Regions from separate parts of the Aeromonas veronii genome, predicted to be linked through region 3. Evidence: predicted binding sites of a transcription regulator. Region 3 holds the regulator's gene; each other region holds the start of a gene.
The links. The regulator LexA, encoded in region 3, represses DNA repair genes until DNA is damaged. The targets are predictions, from matches to a motif close to ANCTGTNTNNNNANACAGNT.

Region 1 (4,181 bases), 1.3 Mb from region 3:
CGATCATGCTCATCGCCTGATGGGCATTGGGGTCGAACGGCTGGTTCTGGGGATCCAGCGCCACCAGGCCGAACTTGGCGACCCCGCCCTGCATGGATTTCAGGGTCAGCTCGACCCCTTCGATCATCGGCTTGAGGGCTTCGTTTTCCTTGTCGGCAAGTTCGATGGCACGCTCCAGGTTGTCCAGCACGGGCAACAGTTCGCCGGCGAATTTCTCCAGCGCGAACTTGTGCGCCTTCTCTACGTCCTGGGCCGCGCGGCGACGCAGGTTTTCCATCTCGGCGACGGCACGCACGGCGCGCTCACGCTCATCGGCAGCCGCCTGCTGGGCCGCTTCCAGTTGCGCCTCAAGCTCGGCGATGCGGGCCTGCTCGGCTGTCACTTCACTGTCTACATCGGTCGGCTCGACTGGCTGGGCATCCACTTGCTCCATCGCTTCAACCTTTTGCTCTTCGTGGTTCATGACATCTCCAATATTCAGGGTGACTTCAAACAAATCAGGGCAGCCTGGCTGCGATCAATGGCGCTATTATGGGGACGCAGCCCCCGCTTTCAAGGGGAAAAGGCCAGAACATGGAGGATGAGGCCGCTTTGCCCACTCTTTCACCGCCGTTCAGGGTGGGATCAACCCAGTCCGCATGGAGGCAGACAAATCCCCACCAAAGCGCGGTATACTCCCCTCAATACTTGGCCCAGACCCGATAACCTATGGATTCTCCGTTCAAAACCATCGCCCTCATCGGCAAGCCCCATCATGAAGGCGCCAACCAGACCCTCAAGGGCCTCTATCAATACCTGAGCACCCGCGGCTTTCGGGTGCTGCTCGAGAGCCGGGTCGCCCAGACGCTGGGGATCCAGGGCGAGAGCGTGCTGGATCTGGTGCAGCTCGGCGAGCAGGCGGATCTCGCCATCGTCGTCGGCGGGGATGGCAACATGCTGGGGGCGGCCCGGGTGTTGTCCCGCTTCGATGTGGCGGTGATCGGGGTCAACCGGGGCAACCTTGGCTTCCTCACCGATCTCTCCCCCCAGGATTATCTGCTGCCCCTGGAACAGGTGCTCTCCGGCCACTTCAAGAGCGAGCACCGCTTCCTGCTGGAAGCCGCCGTCTATCGCCACGGGGAGCGCAAGTCCAGCAATCTGGCGGTCAATGAGGCGGTACTCCACCCCGGCAAGATTGCCCACATGATCGAGTTCGAGGTCTATATCGATGGCAGCTTCATGTACAGCCAGCGCTCGGACGGAATCATAGTCGCCACCCCCACCGGCTCCACCGCCTACTCCCTCTCGGCGGGGGGAGCCATCCTCACCCCCAAGTTGAACGCCATCACGCTGGTGCCCATGTTCCCCCACACCCTGAGCAGCCGCCCCATCGTGCTGGACGCGGACAGCGAGGTGCGATTGCTGGTCTCCCCCGACAACCAGGATGACGCCATGCAGGTGAGCTGCGACGGCCAGGTGACCCTGGCGGTACACCCGGGGGACGAGATCCTCATCAAGAAGAGCAACCACAAGCTGCACCTAGTGCATCCACTGGATTACAGCTACTTCCACGTGCTGCGCAACAAGCTCGGCTGGGGCAGCAAGCTGTTCTGACATCCCTGACACGCCCCTTTTGCATCCTGCTGCGGGCTGACACTTTACTGTATGTAAAACCAGTATATACTGGATGCATACACAGTAATGTTGGCCCACACAGGATGAGACCATGCTGACCCAACTGACCATCACCAACTTCGCCATCGTCAAGTTTCTCGAACTCGACCTGCAAGCCGGCATGACCTGCATCACCGGGGAAACCGGCGCGGGCAAGTCCATCGCCATCGATGCACTCGGGCTTTGCCTTGGGGAGCGGGCCGAAGCCAGCATGGTGCGACCTGGCAGTGACAAGACCGAGGTCAGTGCGCGCTTCCTGCTGGACGGCAATCCTGCCGCCCGGGCCTGGCTCGTCGCCAACGAGCTGGAAAACGAGGGAGAGTGCATTGTGCGGCGAGTGCTCTCCGCCGAGGGGCGATCCCGCAGTTACATCAACGGGGTTCCGGTGCCCCTGGTGCAGCTCAAGAGCCTGGGTCAGCTCCTGGTCAACGTCCACGGTCAACATGCCCATCAGTTGCTGCTCAAACCCGACTATCAACTCGCCCTGCTGGACGGTTACGCCGGCCACCACCTGCTGCTGGACGACGTGCGCCACCATTACCAACAGTGGCGTCAACTGCAAAATGAACTGAACCGCCTCAAGGCCGAGCAGCAGCAGCGAGAGGCCCGCCGCCAGCTCATCGAATACCAGGTGCAGGAGCTGGACGAATTCGCCTTGCAACCGGGGGAATTCGAAGCCATCGAGGAGGAGCACCAGCGTCTGGCCAACGGCACCGAGCTGATGCAGGAGTGCGGTGCCTGCCTGGATCTGCTCTATGACAACGAGGAGACCACCATCGCCGGCCTGCTTCAGCTCGCGGTGGACAGAACCGAAACCCTGGTGGCCATGGACAGTCGTCTCGGCAACGTGCTCGGCATGCTCAATGAGGCACTGATCGGCGTGCAGGAGAGCCACAGCGAGCTGCGCAGCTACCTGGATCGACTGGAACTCGATCCCGAGCGCTTCAACGAGCTGGAGGCCCGCCTCTCTCGTGCCATCAACCTGGCCCGCAAGCACCATGTCAAACCGGCCGAGCTCGCCCAGCACCACCAGGAGCTGGCGGGGGATCTCGCCCGCCTCAACTCCGATGAGGAGCGCCTGGAAGGCATGGAGGACGAATTGCTGCGAACTCGTCAGGCCTTCGTACAGGCGGCAGAGGTACTGAGCCAGAGCCGCCAGCGTTATGCCAAGGAGCTGGGCACCAAGGTGAGCGCCAGCATGCACGAGCTGGCCATGCCCGATGGCCGCTTCACCATAGAGGTGCGCCCCGATGCCCAGAGCAGCCTGTCGCCACTTGGCATCGATCGGGTGGAATTCATGGTCACCACCAACCCGGGGCAACCCATTCAGCCCCTTGGCAAAGTCGCCTCCGGTGGCGAATTGTCGCGCATCAGCCTGGCCATCGTGGTGATCAGCGCCCGCAAGATCTCGACCCCGACCCTCATCTTCGATGAAGTGGATGTGGGGATCAGCGGCCCGACCGCTGCCGTGGTCGGGCGCCTCTTGCGTCAGCTCGGCGAGTCCACCCAGGTGATGGTGGTCACCCACCTGCCCCAGGTGGCGGGCAAGGGACACCAGCACATGGTGGTGAGCAAGCATACCGACGGCAAGACCACGGAGACCCAGATGCAGGCACTCAACCCCGGGGCAAGGCTCAACGAGCTGGCCCGGCTGCTCGGGGGGGATCAGATCACCGACAACACCCTGGCCAACGCCCGCGAACTGCTCGCCTCATAGCGCAAGGGCGGGAAGGGGCAACCCCCCTTCCCGCCCTTGGAATAACTGAGATAAAACAACCACCGCAGCTCAAAAAACTAAATAAACCACAACTTAAAGCATTTTAATCCAAGGCATTGATGAAATTCCTCTATCTATAGTCCCTCCCCGTAGCGACAAATCCCCCTAAGTGATGACGCCCTGACGGCAACCCAGTGTAAACTCCCTCTATCCTTCCCTCTGGTCGGTCTCGGCAACATGATCTCTGCCAACCCCCCCTCTCAATCAGGAAACCGCCCCATGATCCAGGTCTTTGGTCACAAGAATCCCGACAGCGACAGCATCTGCACCGCCCTGGTCACCGCCGACTGGCTCAACAGCCAGGGTCGCCCCGCCCGAGCCTTTGCCCTGGGAGCCCCCATCGCCGAAACCCGCTTCATTCTGGAAACCGCCGGAGTGGAGGCGCCCCCCGTGTTGACAGGCAGCGTGGCTGACAAACCGGTATTTCTGGTGGATTTCAGCGAGCTGGAGCAGGGGCCGGAAGGGCTGGCCGATGCGGATGTGCAGGGGCTCATCGACCACCACCGCCTCGGCACCCTGATCACCCGAGGCCCCCTCGATGCCTGGGTGAGAGCCGTCGGTTGCAGCGCCACCGTGCTGCTCGAACTGATGGGCCATGAGAACCTCTCCCGCCCTCAGGCCAGGTTGCTGCTAGGGGCTATCGTCAGCGATACCTTCAACTTCACCTCCCCCACGACCACGGCGCAGGACAGGCTGGCGGTCGAGCGACTGCTGCCCATCGCCCAGCTGGAACTGGCTCCCTTTGCCCAGA
Region 2 (4,181 bases), 1.1 Mb from region 3:
CCGCCCCTCGTGGCTGAGCAGCAGCACCTTGCCCTGTCCGCCATAAAGGGTCTTGCCCATCTCCTCCACCAGACTCTGCAGGGTGGTCAGCGAAATATCGACCCCCACCATGCCGAGCAGGTTGCCCTCCTCCAGCAAGGGAGCCGTCACCGACGTCATCAACACCTGCTGGTCACCCACCTCGTCGAGATAGGGCTCCAGCAGACAGAGGGCCCGTGACTGGATGCTGCACTTGTACCACTCGTTCTCGGGATGACCGTTGGCGCCCGGCTTGGCATTCGCCAGCATGGCTTCGTCCATCACCTCCAGGGTCACCTTGCCATCCACCCTGGCCCAGTAGCTGGAGAAGCGCCCCTTGTCGTTGGCCCCGAGGGCGGTCGAGCCCTGATAGTTGGCATCTTCGCCATCCAGCTGATTGGGCTCGAACACGCCGTAGACCCCGATCATGTTGGCAGAGGATTCCGCTGCATCCTGCAGCTGTTGATTCACGGCGCCGCGCAATGCCTCGGAATGGACGAAGTTATCCGCTGCATTCTTGCGCTGAAACAGAATATTCTCGGCCAGCAAGGTGGCGCGAAAATAGGCCTCGTCGAGGTAGCTGGTCACTCTGGCCGCCTGGGTGGCGCCCATGGCCTGCATCCAGTTTTCTGCCGCGTGCTGCGCCTCCAGGGTAGTGGAAGCGAGCACCTGCTCCTGCATACGGGCCGCGTTGAAGAGGGATGAGGCGACCAGTGCAGCGGCACTGGCCAGGAGGCAACAACCGGCTATCAGGGTGATCCGTCCCTGAACAGAAAGAGAACTCATGCATGATTTCCTAACTTCTACAGATGTAACCACTGTATCGGATTTGGAAACAGAAACTTAACTAAATCAGCCCAGATCCAGGCTAAGTTGATTGCGCTCCCCGGTGCTCGGCAGCCCCACCACCAGTCCGAGCAGGCGAATGGGTTTTCCTTGAGCCCTGTGTAGCCCCTCGTGCAGCAGATCGTGGAAACGAGCGGCCTGATAGCTCCCCTTGCGATAGACGGTGGTCTGCTGAAAATCGGCAAACTTGAGTTTGATCCCCTGCCCCATCAGCATCTCGGCAGGGCAATCCTTGGCAAAGCGCAGCTCCAGCTCGGGGATGAGCCGACTCAGCACGGCCCAGCAAGCCTCCTCGTCCAGCACATCGCTGCTGAGGGTGGTCTCCACCCCTACACTCTTGCGCACCCTGGAAGCCTGTACCGGCTGATCGTCCAGCCCCCAGATGCGACCGGTCAGCATCTCCCCCAACTTGCCGAAGCGGGCGATCAGCTCCTCACTGCTCATGGCCCTGGCATCCTCGCAGGAGTAGAGCCCCTGGGACTCCAGCCGATCGGCGGTCTTGCGGCCAATACCGGGCAACTTGGCCAGGGGGAGCAGGCGGACGAACTCGTCCACCTCCTGGGGCCGGATGACGAATAGGCCGTCCGGCTTGCGCTGCTCGGAGGCGAGCTTGGCCAGAAACTTGTTGGGCGCCACCCCGGCGGAGGCGGTCAGCCCCAGCTCGGCGTTGATCGCGGCACGGATCTCGGCGGCCATCAGGGTGGCGCTGCCGCCGCAATGGGGGCTCTCCGTCACGTCCAGATAGGCTTCATCGAGGGAGAGGGGCTCCACCAGTTCGGTGTAGCGCAGGAAGATCCCCCTCAACTGGCGGGAGACCTCCTTGTAGACCGCCATGCGACCCGGGATCAGCACCAGCGGCGGGCAGAGCTTCTTGGCCAGGCCGCTCGGCATCGCGGAGCGCACCCCGAAGCGGCGCGCCACATAGTTGCAGGTAGAGATGACCCCGCGCCTGTCCGCCGAGCCGCCGATGGCGAGCGGCACCTCTCGCAGGGCCGGGTTGTCCCGCATCTCCACCGCCGCGAAGAAGCAGTCCATGTCGATGTGAATGATCTTGCGCATGACACTGTACAAATAAACAGTTAACTGAGCCCATGCTACCCCAGTGCTGTGATTTCTGCCAGTCGTAGCAACGCGGGGAGCATATAGACTCTTAAGGAACCCATCATCAAGGAGGAAGAGGGATGAACAAGATCTGGCTGGGACTCTGTCTGCTGCCCGTCATCACGGCGGCCAAGGATCACCCGACTGCCGAGTGCAGCTGGCTGTTCGAGCGTATCGAGATACTGGAAAAAGCCATCAAGCAAGGGGATGAGCTGGGTACCCGGGAGGAGCTGACCCGCAGGAAGGCCGAGTTCAATAAAAAATCCTGCCAACAATACGATTACTGAGCACTGGCCCTTGCCCACAAAAAAAGCGAGCCGACCTCAAGGTCGGCTCGCTCTGTCAGGCGCCATGACGACGGTGCCGCTCAGATGATGCGGTGCTCTTCCAGCATCTTGCGACGGGCCTCTTCCTTGGCCATCTTCTGCTTGCGGTTGTCACAGGGCTCCGGGCAGTCGCACTCCTTCTCGATCCCTATGGTGCCAAGGCCGCCACAGGAGCCGGAGATGGTCTTCTTCTGGAAGATGTAACCGATGGCCATGGCCACCACCACCGCCAGAAACACCCCGAAGGTAATCAGAAAAGTCTGCATGCTATTACCCCTTACTGTTTAACCGGATGCCGCGAGAGGCACCCGTGCACTCAATACGTCAACGCCACCCCCGAAGGGATGGCCGTTCATTACTTCTTCACCAGATAGGGCTTGAAGGCATCCGAGTAGGACTCTTTGAAGCCATCGTCCGTCTTGGTGATCACGAAGATGGCCAGCCCCTGCTCCTTGGCATAGGCCAGGCTTTTCTCTGGCCCCATGACAGTGAGCGCCGTCGCCAGCCCGTCCGCGGTCATGCAGGAGGGGTGGATCACGGTCACCGACACCATCCGATGCTGAATGGGTTTGCCCGTCAGCGGATCGATGGTGTGGGAGAAGCGCTTGCCATCCATCTCGTAGTAGTTGCGATAATCCCCCGAGGTGGCCACGCCGTTGTCCCCGGGCTGGATCACCTCCTGCACCGAGCCGACATTGACGGTCGGCTTCTCGATGGCCACCCGCCAGGGGTGCCCCTTGCCGTTGACCCCGTTGAGGCGCAGCTCACCGCCGATCTCCACCAGGTAGTTGCGTGCCCCCAAGGATTCCAGATACTCGGCGACCTTGTCCACCCCGAAGCCCTTGGCGATGGCGGAGAGATCCACATAGAGATCCGGGATGTCTTTTTGCAGGGTATCCGCATCGGCGGAGGTGATCACGTGCAGATTGCCGAGCCCGGTCTTCTGGCGGGTCTGGCTGATCAGGTCATCGGACGGTACCTTGGTCGGTTTCGCGTCCGGGCCAAAGCCCCACAGATTGACCAGGGGGCCCACGGTCACGTCCAGCGCGCCGCGGCTCTCGCGGCCAATGTGTATGGCCTCGGTCACCACCCGTGCGGTGTCCCGGGAGACCACCACGGGCGTGTTGTCCTTGTGCTGGTTGAAGCGGGAGAGCTCGGAATCGGGTCTGTAGGTGGACATCTGATCGTTGACCCGCTCCAGCAGGACATCGACCTCGGCCTGTAATTTGGCTCCATCCTGGACGGCGTCATCCGCCACCTTGATGGAGTAGTAGGTACCCATGGTGCTGCCGGTGATGTGGATCTCCGGTTTGGATTGGACCGTTTCCTGACCGCACCCAGTCAAGAAAAAGGCTAGCCCGAAGGCTAGCCAGGTCTTTACAACGCTGTGCATGGATTAACCACCAAAGTCATCCAGCAGGATGTTTTCGTCTTCAACACCGAGGTTTTTCAGCATGTTGATGACGGCCGCGTTCATGACGGGAGGCCCGCACATGTAGAACTCGCAATCTTCCGGCGCCTCGTGGTTCTTGAGATAGTTCTCGAACAGCACGTTGTGGATGAAGCCGGTGTAGCCATCCCAGTTGTCTTCCGGTTGCGGATCAGACAGGGCGACGTTCCAGGTGAAGTTCTCGTTCTCGGCGGCCAGCATGTCGAAGTCCTCGACATAGAACATCTCGCGCTTGGAACGGGCACCGTACCAGAAGCTCATCTTGCGCTTGGTCTTCAGGCGACGCAGCTGATCGAAGATGTGAGAGCGCATCGGCGCCATGCCCGCACCACCACCGATGAACACCATTTCGGCGTCGGTGTCCTTGGCGAAGAATTCGCCGAACGGACCGGAGATGGTCACCTTGTCCCCTGCTTTCAGGTTGAAGATGTAGGAGGACA
Region 3 (4,181 bases):
TCAGCGCGATGAGCGCCGGTAAAAAGGGCAGCAACAGCAGCAGGAGCGCGGCACCGAGGCCGACCGCCAACCCCAGCGCCCGCGCCAGGGTATCCAGCTGCCCCTCGGCACTGCCCGCCCCCTGAGCCTGGGCAGTCAAGCCCGTGGTGGACATGCGCAGGAAGCCCAGCAGCCAGAACAGCAGGTTGATGAGAGTGGCACCGACCGAGACGCCACCGAGGAACCAGGCCTGGCCGAGATGACCGATCACCCAGGTGTCCACCAGCCCCAGCAGCGGGGTGGTGACATTGGAGAACACCATGGGCAGCGCCAGGGCAAAGACGGCGCGATGACGCCCGGGGTCACGAAGCCAGGGCGGGATCAGCATGCACAATCTCCGGCGGCAGACATCACTCGCCGGCCAGTCGCACGATCCGGGTGAAATCGGACACCATGGTCGCCATCGACACATGGGGCACCTGGCCCTCCTGTGCCTGGGGGCGGAACACGGCCACCAGCTTGCCTGCCGGGCTTATCAGCACGATGGAGGCGGAGTGGTCGATCAGGTAGTCCTTGCTGTCGTGCTCCACGATGGAATAGACGAGGCCCAGGTTGCGCACGAAGGGGAACAGATGATCGTGCTGCGCCGTCACCGCCTTGAACTCGGGCTGGAAGAAATCGACATACCCCTTGAGGCGGGCGCTGTCGTCCCGCTTGGGATCCGCCGAGACGAAGACCACCTGACTGCGCGGTGCTATCTGCTTCAGTTCCGGATAGACGGCGCGCAGATCCGCCAGGGTAGTCGGGCAGATGTCCGGGCAATAGGTGTAGCCGAGAAACAGGAAGGTCCAGTGGCCATGCAGATTGGCCTCGGTGAAGGGTTCCCCATCCTCATCCACCAGGGTGAAGGGATTGATGTCCCGCCCCGCCGGATAGTAATTGGCCTGCTCCGGCTGGAGGGGCCGACTCCAGTAATAAATGACCATGATGCTGACGACCAGCAGCATGAACATCAGGGGATAACGGGGTTTCACCATATAAAATTTGCCTTGCCAGGGAGTTCAGCCAGGGGATCGGACCAAATCGAGAGTCATTGTAACCTGCCAAACCCTGTCGCTGGCTACCCCAAGGTCTGAATAGGGGGTAGGACCCCATCCCGCTGGCGCGGTCACCAGGCCGTCCATCTCCACACTTTGCCTCGGGCTTGCCAGAAAAACAGAAGCCCCACACAAGGTGGGGCCTGGAGCAAACGGGCGGTGATCACTCAGGGGCGCCACCGCTGCCGAACCTGGGGACGCCTGATGACGGCATGCAACGGGACGACAGGAGCTGTCCAGGGGGCATCCGGCAAGCCGATGTCGTGATGGCGACGAAACAGGCGCACCAGGCGGACTATCTTGTCTTTGGGGCACCCCAGCCAGATGGTCCAGCCACTCCCCTTGTGATACACCCAGAGCGCGTAGAACCACGTCATCCGGCTGCCCTTGATGAAGCGGGTGATGGAAGATGCGGGGGCCGTCTCCGGACCCGGATCCCATGGTGAGCTTGAAGCCATACCTGTCCTCCTTGCGCAACAGGCTACGTCGAGCCGCCCCCTTGCCAGCGGCAAGCTGATGCAGGACCACGTACTGACGCTGTGGGTCGCTTCGAGACATGGACACTGACCACATCCGAGCGACTCTCCCTTCTATCCCGTGCCGCCCCAGCAGCATCGGCGTTGCATCCCTGCGGCCTTATCCCGGCCAGCTCAGGCAATCCTTCGGGGGATGGCGACCCCCTGGTCCGCCAGCGCGAGACGGACATACCCAAGGATATATCTGAAATGCCGACCCGGTGGTGGCAGCGTGGTGTGAGGGCAACAAAAATGGCAAAGGGGGCGACAGAAGCGGGGGAGACAGAAACGACGCGGCCTCCCGCAGGAGGCCGTCTGATGGCTGCCGAGATTACATCCAGTCGGCGTTGCGGATGACACCGACCGCCAGCCCCTCGATGGTGAGGTGCTGGCTGGCGAGATCCACCGAGATGGGGGAGAGCTCTTCGTTCTCCGGCAGCAGCCACACCTGGCTGCCCTTGCGCTGGAAGCGCTTGACGGTGACATCCTCATCGAGGCGGGCTACCACCACCTGGCCGTTGCGCACGTCCTGGGTCTTGTGCACCGCCAGCAGATCCCCGTCCATGATGCCGATGTTCTTCATGCTCATGCCCTGTACCCGCAGCAGGAAGTCTGCCCGTGGGTGGAACAGGGCCGGATCCACCTGATAGTGGCTCTCGATGTGCTCCTGGGCCAGGATGGGTTCGCCGGCGGCCACCTTGCCGATGAGGGGCAGGCCACTCTCTTCCGGCGCCTCTTCCTCTTCGAGCAGCAGGCGGATGCCGCGAGAGGTGCCGGGCATGATCTCGATGACCCCTTTCTTGGCCAGGGCCTTCAGATGTTCCTCGGCCGCATTGGCCGACTTGAAACCAAGCTTCTGGGCAATCTCGGCACGAGTCGGCGGCATGCCGGTCTCGTTCATGTTCGCCTTGATAAGCTCCAGCACTTCAGCCTGGCGGGGAGTAAGGGGTTTCATAACATGGGCACCTGTCTTTTTATACAGCACACTGGCAGTATATACAGTGCTGGGGCCAAGGCAAGGCGTAGCTGATATTTGTCCCCTCTTCGTCGCACTTATTGCGGCAAATGACCCATTCTTGATCCTGTGCGCCACTCATCCTACCTCTCGGCGACAAGCCTGCGGTGATTTGTTATGCTCACGCCGCATTTTTTTGGAGAGCAGACACCCATGTCCATCGGACAGAACATTTCCAGAGCCATTCTGCAATGGCCGGTCAGCGGCTTGGTCAATCACAAGAGCCTGCCGGAAAACCCCATTTCGGAACTGGACCTGGACCCGGCCAGACCCATTGTCTATGCCCTGAAAACCAGCTCGATCACCGACCTCTTGACCCTGCAGCAGTGCTGCGAGGATCTCGGTCTGCCCGGTCCCTTCACCCCGCTGGAACTGAACGGTCAGCTGCTGCCGCGCTATGTCTGTCTGGATCGCCCGCCTCCCCTGTTTGGCAAGCGCACCAAGCCGCTGCCCTTCTTGCAAGAATTTCACCAGCTGCTGGATCTGCACAAGCAGGATCCGGCGCTGGATATCCAGGTCGTTCCCGTCACTCTGTTCTGGGGCCGCGGCCCGGGCCGGGAAGGGGAAGAGGCCTCCGGCTGGAATATCATCAGCAGCCTGGCACCGAACCGCCTCAAGAAGGCGCTGATCGTGATCCTCAAGGGCCGCGAGAACCTGGTGCGCTTCTCTCCGCCCCTCTCCCTGCGCTACATGGCGGACAAACACGGCACCGACGAGGCCATCGCCCACAAGCTGGCGCGGGTGGCGCGTACCCACTTCAGCCGCCAGCAGCTCGCCGCCACCGGTCCCAAGCTGCCGAACCGCAACCTGCTGTTCAAGCAGTTGCTGGACTCCAGCGTGATCCAGCAGGCGATCGAGGAGGAAGCCGAGCGTGAGGGCATCAGCCTGGAAAAGGCGCAGAAACGCGCCCATGGCTACATGGACGAGATCGCCTCCGACTTCTCCTACCGGCTGATCCGCCTCGGCGAGAGCTTCCTCGGCTGGCTCTGGAACAAGCTCTACCGCGGCCTCTCGGTTAACGGCGCCGAGCGAGTACGCCAGCTGGCCCAGGAGGGACACGAGATCGTCTACGTCCCCTGCCACCGCAGCCACATGGACTACCTGCTGCTCTCCTACGTCATCTACCACCAGGGCATGGTGCCGCCCCACATCGCGGCGGGCATCAATCTGAACTTCTGGCCGGCAGGCCCCATCTTCCGTCACGGCGGCGCCTTCTTCATCCGTCGCACCTTCAAGGGCAACCCCCTCTACAGCACCGTATTCCGTGAATACCTGAACCTGCTGTTCGCCAAGGGCTACTCGGTGGAGTTCTTCACCGAAGGGGGGCGCTCGCGCACCGGTCGCCTGCTGCCCCCCAAGACCGGCATGCTGGCCATGACCCTGCAGGCCATGATGCGCGGGCTGGACAGGCCGGTGACCCTGGTCCCCGTCTATCTGGGCTACGAGCACGTGATGGAGGTGAACACCTATCACAACGAGCTCAAGGGCAGCCGCAAGGAAAAGGAGAGCTTCCTGCAGGTGCTCGGCATCCTGCGCAAACTGCGCAACTACGGCCGCGGTTTCGTCAACTTCGGC
Region 4 (4,181 bases), 2.0 Mb from region 3:
TCCCAGCTCAGCCCTTCCTCATCCACCAGTACGCGCATCAGCTCGGGAATGGCCACGGTCGGGTGGGTATCGTTGAGCTGGATGGCGATCTGGGCGGCGAAGTTGCTGAAGTCGCTGCCATGGGCGCGCTTGTAACGGCGCATGATGTCCTTGATGGAACAGGCGCAGAAGAAATATTGCTGGATCAGACGCAGCTCTTTGCCGGCATCCGTCTCATCGTTCGGGTAGAGCACCTTGGAGATGGTCTCGGCCTGGGCCTTCTCCGCCTGGGAATCGACATAACCACCGGCGTTGAACACGTCCCAGTCGAAGAATTCGGAGGCACGGGACTCCCACAGCCGCAGGATGTTGACGGTGTGACCGCCAAAGCCGACAACCGGGATATCCCAGGGCACCCCTTTGATCTTGCGACCGGCGTGCCACACCTTTTTCAGGCCGCCGTTGTCGCCAAATACGGTCTCCACGTAGCCATAGAGCGGGATCTCCTGCACCGATTCGGGACGGCAAATCTCCCAGGGGTTGCCGTATTCGCGCCAGGAGTCCGGACGCTCGATCTGGCGGCCATCCTGGAATTCCTGACGGAACAAGCCGTGCTCGTAGTGAATGCCGTAACCCACGGCCGGGTAGTTCAGGGTGGCGAGAGAGTCGATGAAGCAAGCGGCCAGACGGCCAAGGCCGCCGTTGCCAAGGGCCATGTCAGGCTCTTGCTCGCACAGATCGGTCAGTTCCAGACCGAGTTCCCCCAAGGCCTCTTCGCAGGTCTTGTAAAGGGAGAGGTTGTGCAGGTTGTTGGAAGTCAGGCGCCCCATCAGGAATTCAGCAGAGAGATAGTGAATCGCACGAGTATCTTTCTTGAAGTGAGTCTGCTGAGTACGGGTCAGGCGCTCGTATACCTGCTCGTTGACGGCGGCGGCCGTCGCTTTCCACCACGCTTCCGGCGAGGCTTTCTGTTCGCTTGTCCCCAAGGTAGAACGCAGGTGACGCACGATGCTCGCTTTAAGCTGATCTTTATCCAGTTGGAGATCCTGGTCTGTCTTCTTCTTGGTAGCCATACACCATTTTCCTTCGTTACAAATAAAAATGTTATCCCATCTCGGGACCGGCACTGTTGTTATATCTGAATATGTTCCGGCATGAGCATACTAGCCAAAACCGCTGAATGAAACGTTAACGCGAGTCACACTTTAACGTATGGAAATGACAGTTCAAGCCTGAAAACCCTTTCCAAATCAAGATTAGATTAAATGTTAATATTCAAATAAATCATGTGGTTATATAAAAACGAAACGAGCATGTTCATGAATAGGTTTTCAATACTTGAAAGCGTTTGAAAATACATGAAAATAACGACATTCCTGAATGGATGTGAAAGCGATTTCAATCTTCACAGGATCATTTCCACAATAAAAGAAAGGTGCCCCAGTTGGAGCACCTTTTCTCGTCATATTACCCATGAGCCTTGAACTGGTTGCTCATGGGGTCGTAGTGATAGCCGATCTGCTGCAAACGCGCGGCCAGCTGATCTTCCGTCATGTCGTAGTAGGCCAACAGCTCCTCCAGACCATCGCACTCCAGCCGCAGCTTTTCGTTGATGATCCCGAGCAGAATATTGGCGTCCAGTCGTTGCAAGGTGCTGACATCCATCCCGATCCCTCCTTGTCATACATACTGTATAACCATGACCCCCTGCCCCCGCTTTGTCCATAGCGCAAAAAACACCCAACTTAGGTTGAGTGTAAATTTCATTTAAATTCAATTAGATAACAAAACATCCTGTTAGTGGGCTCACATTTTTGACCGAAAACGACTTGTCACTGGCGCTCGTTACAACTACTGTATACGCATACAGCATGGTTATTCATACAGGAAAACATATGAGCCAGCCCCTGAGCCACCCTATCCCATCCTCCCCTGCCGGTCTGATGGCCCCCTGGCCCACTCGCCACCAGGCCAAGGTAGAGCAGGCCGCACAGCCCGAGACGCCGCTGCTGAGCGAGCTGGGACGGCTCAGTCAGGATAATGGCGGCTGGATCCTGCTCATCGCCCCCCCTGGCCTGCCAGTGGCCGAGCAGTGGCAGGCGCAGGGGATCGATCCCGCCCGGGTGTTGGTGGTGCACGGTGCCAAGATCAAGAACTGGCAGCGCATGCTGGAGCAGAGCCTCGGCAACGGCCACTGCGCCGCCGTGCTGACCTGGCTACCCGAACAGGTCGCCCTGGATCGCGCCAAGTTGAAGAGACTGGGGCAAGGTACCGGCGTGCTGACTCGGTTCTTCGAGTCACAACGCCTCCCCCATCACCCGAACCTTGGTTACGGTGGTCAGGATATCTATCTCAATCACTGAGACTGGCTGATGGGGAAACGAAGGCTAAGGAAGGCGTGGTGATGGATAGTGCATCCAACCTAGGCAGTCATGAACGGTAGCCATTGGCGGTTATCAGGGCTCTGGGTCTGGAGGCTGGGTCTGGAATGGAAATGACGCTCTTTCACCCATGCAAAAGGCGACCCTGAGGTCGCCTTTTATCATTGCCGTGAGCCCAAAACCAAGCCTTGCATGTTCAGGCATCCCATGGCTGGCATGCCCGTCAACACGACTCAGGAGAGTTTGACGTCCAGCTCGGCAATCTTGGCCGACCAGTAGGCCGGGCCGGTTTCATGGATATTGTTGCCTTGGGAGTCGACGGCGACCGTCACCGGCATGTCTTCCACCTCGAACTCGTAGATGGCTTCCATGCCGAGATCGGCGAAGGCCACCACCCGCGCCTTCTTGATGGCTTTGGCCACCAGGTAGGCGGCGCCCCCCACGGCCATCAGATAGACAGCCTGGTGCTCCTTGATGCTCTGCACCGTCTTTGGACCGCGCTCGGACTTGCCTATCATGCCGATGAGACCGGTCTCCCCCAGCATCATGTCGGTGAACTTGTCCATCCGGGTGGAGGTCGTGGGACCCGCCGGGCCGACCACTTCGTCACGGACCGCATCCACCGGACCGACGTAATAGATGAAGCGATTGGTGAAATCGACCCCTTCCGGCAGGCCTTCACCATTTTTGAGCATGTCGGCGATGCGCTTGTGGGCCGCGTCGCGACCGGTCAGGATCTTGCCGGAGAGCAGCACGGTATCCCCGCTCTTCCAGCTGGCCAGCTCGGCCTTGGTGATGCCGTCCACGTTGACCCGGCGCACGTTGCCGCCGGACTCGCGGGTGATCTGTGGCCAGTCTTCCAGTTTGGGCGGGGTCAGCTCCGCCGGGCCCGAGCCATCCAGCTCGAAGTGAACGTGGCGGGTGGCTGCGCAGTTGGGGATCATCACCACCGGCTTGGAGGCGGCGTGAGTCGGCGCGGATTTCACCTTCACATCCAGCACTGTGGTGAGGCCACCCAGACCCTGGGCACCGATCCCGAGCTTGTTGACCTTGTCATAGAGATCCACCCGCAGCTTCTCTTCCGTGGTTTGCGGGCCACGGGCGATCAGCTCCTGAATGTCGATGTGCTCCATCAGGGCTTCCTTGGCCAGCACCGCCGCCTTCTCGGCGGTGCCGCCAATGCCGATGCCGAGCATGCCGGGGGGGCACCAGCCAGCACCCATGGTCGGCACCGTCTTCAGCACCCATTCGACCACGTCGTCGGACGGGTTGAGCATCACCATCTTGGACTTGTTCTCGGAGCCACCGCCCTTGGCGGCGATGCTCACTTCCACCTTGTCACCCTGCACCATGTCGATGTGCACCACGGCCGGGGCGTTGTCCTTGGTGTTCTTGCGACTGCCGGCCGGATCGGCCAGCACGGAGGCACGCAGCGGGTTGTCCGGATTGGTGTAGGCACGGCGGGTGCCCTCGTCCACCATCTCCTGCACTGTCATGTCGCTGTCCCACTGCACCTTCATGCCAATCTTGACGAAACAGGTGACGATGCCGGTGTCCTGGCACAGAGGACGGTGGCCTTCCGCGGACATGCGGGAGTTGATCAGGATCTGGGCCAGGGCATCCTTGGCGGCCGGGTTGATCTCGCGGTCATAGGCAGCCTTGGCGGCCTGGACGAAATCGAGGGGGTGGTAGAAGGAGATGTACTGCAGGGCGTCGGCAATAGAATCAATAAAGTCCTGTTTTTTAATGATGCTCATATCATCCTCACTGGTCCTTGTCTCAAGCAATGCGAGCAAGGGCTTCCATTTGAGCCGAGCCTTA

Region 1: the regulator LexA is predicted to act here: its motif matches at 1,639-1,658, upstream of recN (DNA repair protein RecN).
Region 2: the regulator LexA is predicted to act here: its motif matches at 1,926-1,945, upstream of dinB (DNA polymerase IV).
Region 4: the regulator LexA is predicted to act here: its motif matches at 1,832-1,851, upstream of ABNP46_RS11500 (DUF4250 domain-containing protein).

The regions. Positions count from the first base shown of each region.
Region 1 is NZ_CP157875.1:3,157,164-3,161,344, forward strand. It holds gene grpE (nucleotide exchange factor GrpE) at 1-463, opposite strand, end outside; gene nadK (NAD(+) kinase) at 709-1,593, shown strand; gene recN (DNA repair protein RecN) at 1,706-3,370, shown strand; gene ABNP46_RS14480 (DHHA2 domain-containing protein) at 3,650-4,181, shown strand, end outside.
Region 2 is NZ_CP157875.1:1,042,634-1,046,814, reverse strand. It holds gene ABNP46_RS05025 (methyl-accepting chemotaxis protein) at 1-804, opposite strand, end outside; gene dinB (DNA polymerase IV) at 871-1,923, opposite strand; gene ABNP46_RS05015 (hypothetical protein) at 2,046-2,252, shown strand; gene nqrM ((Na+)-NQR maturation NqrM) at 2,333-2,557, opposite strand; gene ABNP46_RS05005 (FAD:protein FMN transferase) at 2,647-3,684, opposite strand; gene nqrF (NADH:ubiquinone reductase (Na(+)-transporting) subunit F) at 3,688-4,181, opposite strand, start outside.
Region 3 is NZ_CP157875.1:4,488,006-4,492,186, forward strand. It holds gene dinF (MATE family efflux transporter DinF) at 1-367, opposite strand, end outside; gene ABNP46_RS20750 (SCO family protein) at 390-1,016, opposite strand; gene ABNP46_RS20755 (hypothetical protein) at 1,244-1,534, opposite strand; gene lexA (transcriptional repressor LexA) at 1,923-2,546, opposite strand; gene plsB (glycerol-3-phosphate 1-O-acyltransferase PlsB) at 2,760-4,181, shown strand, end outside.
Region 4 is NZ_CP157875.1:2,471,465-2,475,645, forward strand. It holds gene ABNP46_RS11495 (glycogen/starch/alpha-glucan phosphorylase) at 1-1,052, opposite strand, end outside; gene ABNP46_RS11500 (DUF4250 domain-containing protein) at 1,447-1,644, opposite strand; gene ABNP46_RS11505 (cell division inhibitor) at 1,875-2,342, shown strand; gene ABNP46_RS11510 (fumarate hydratase) at 2,594-4,117, opposite strand.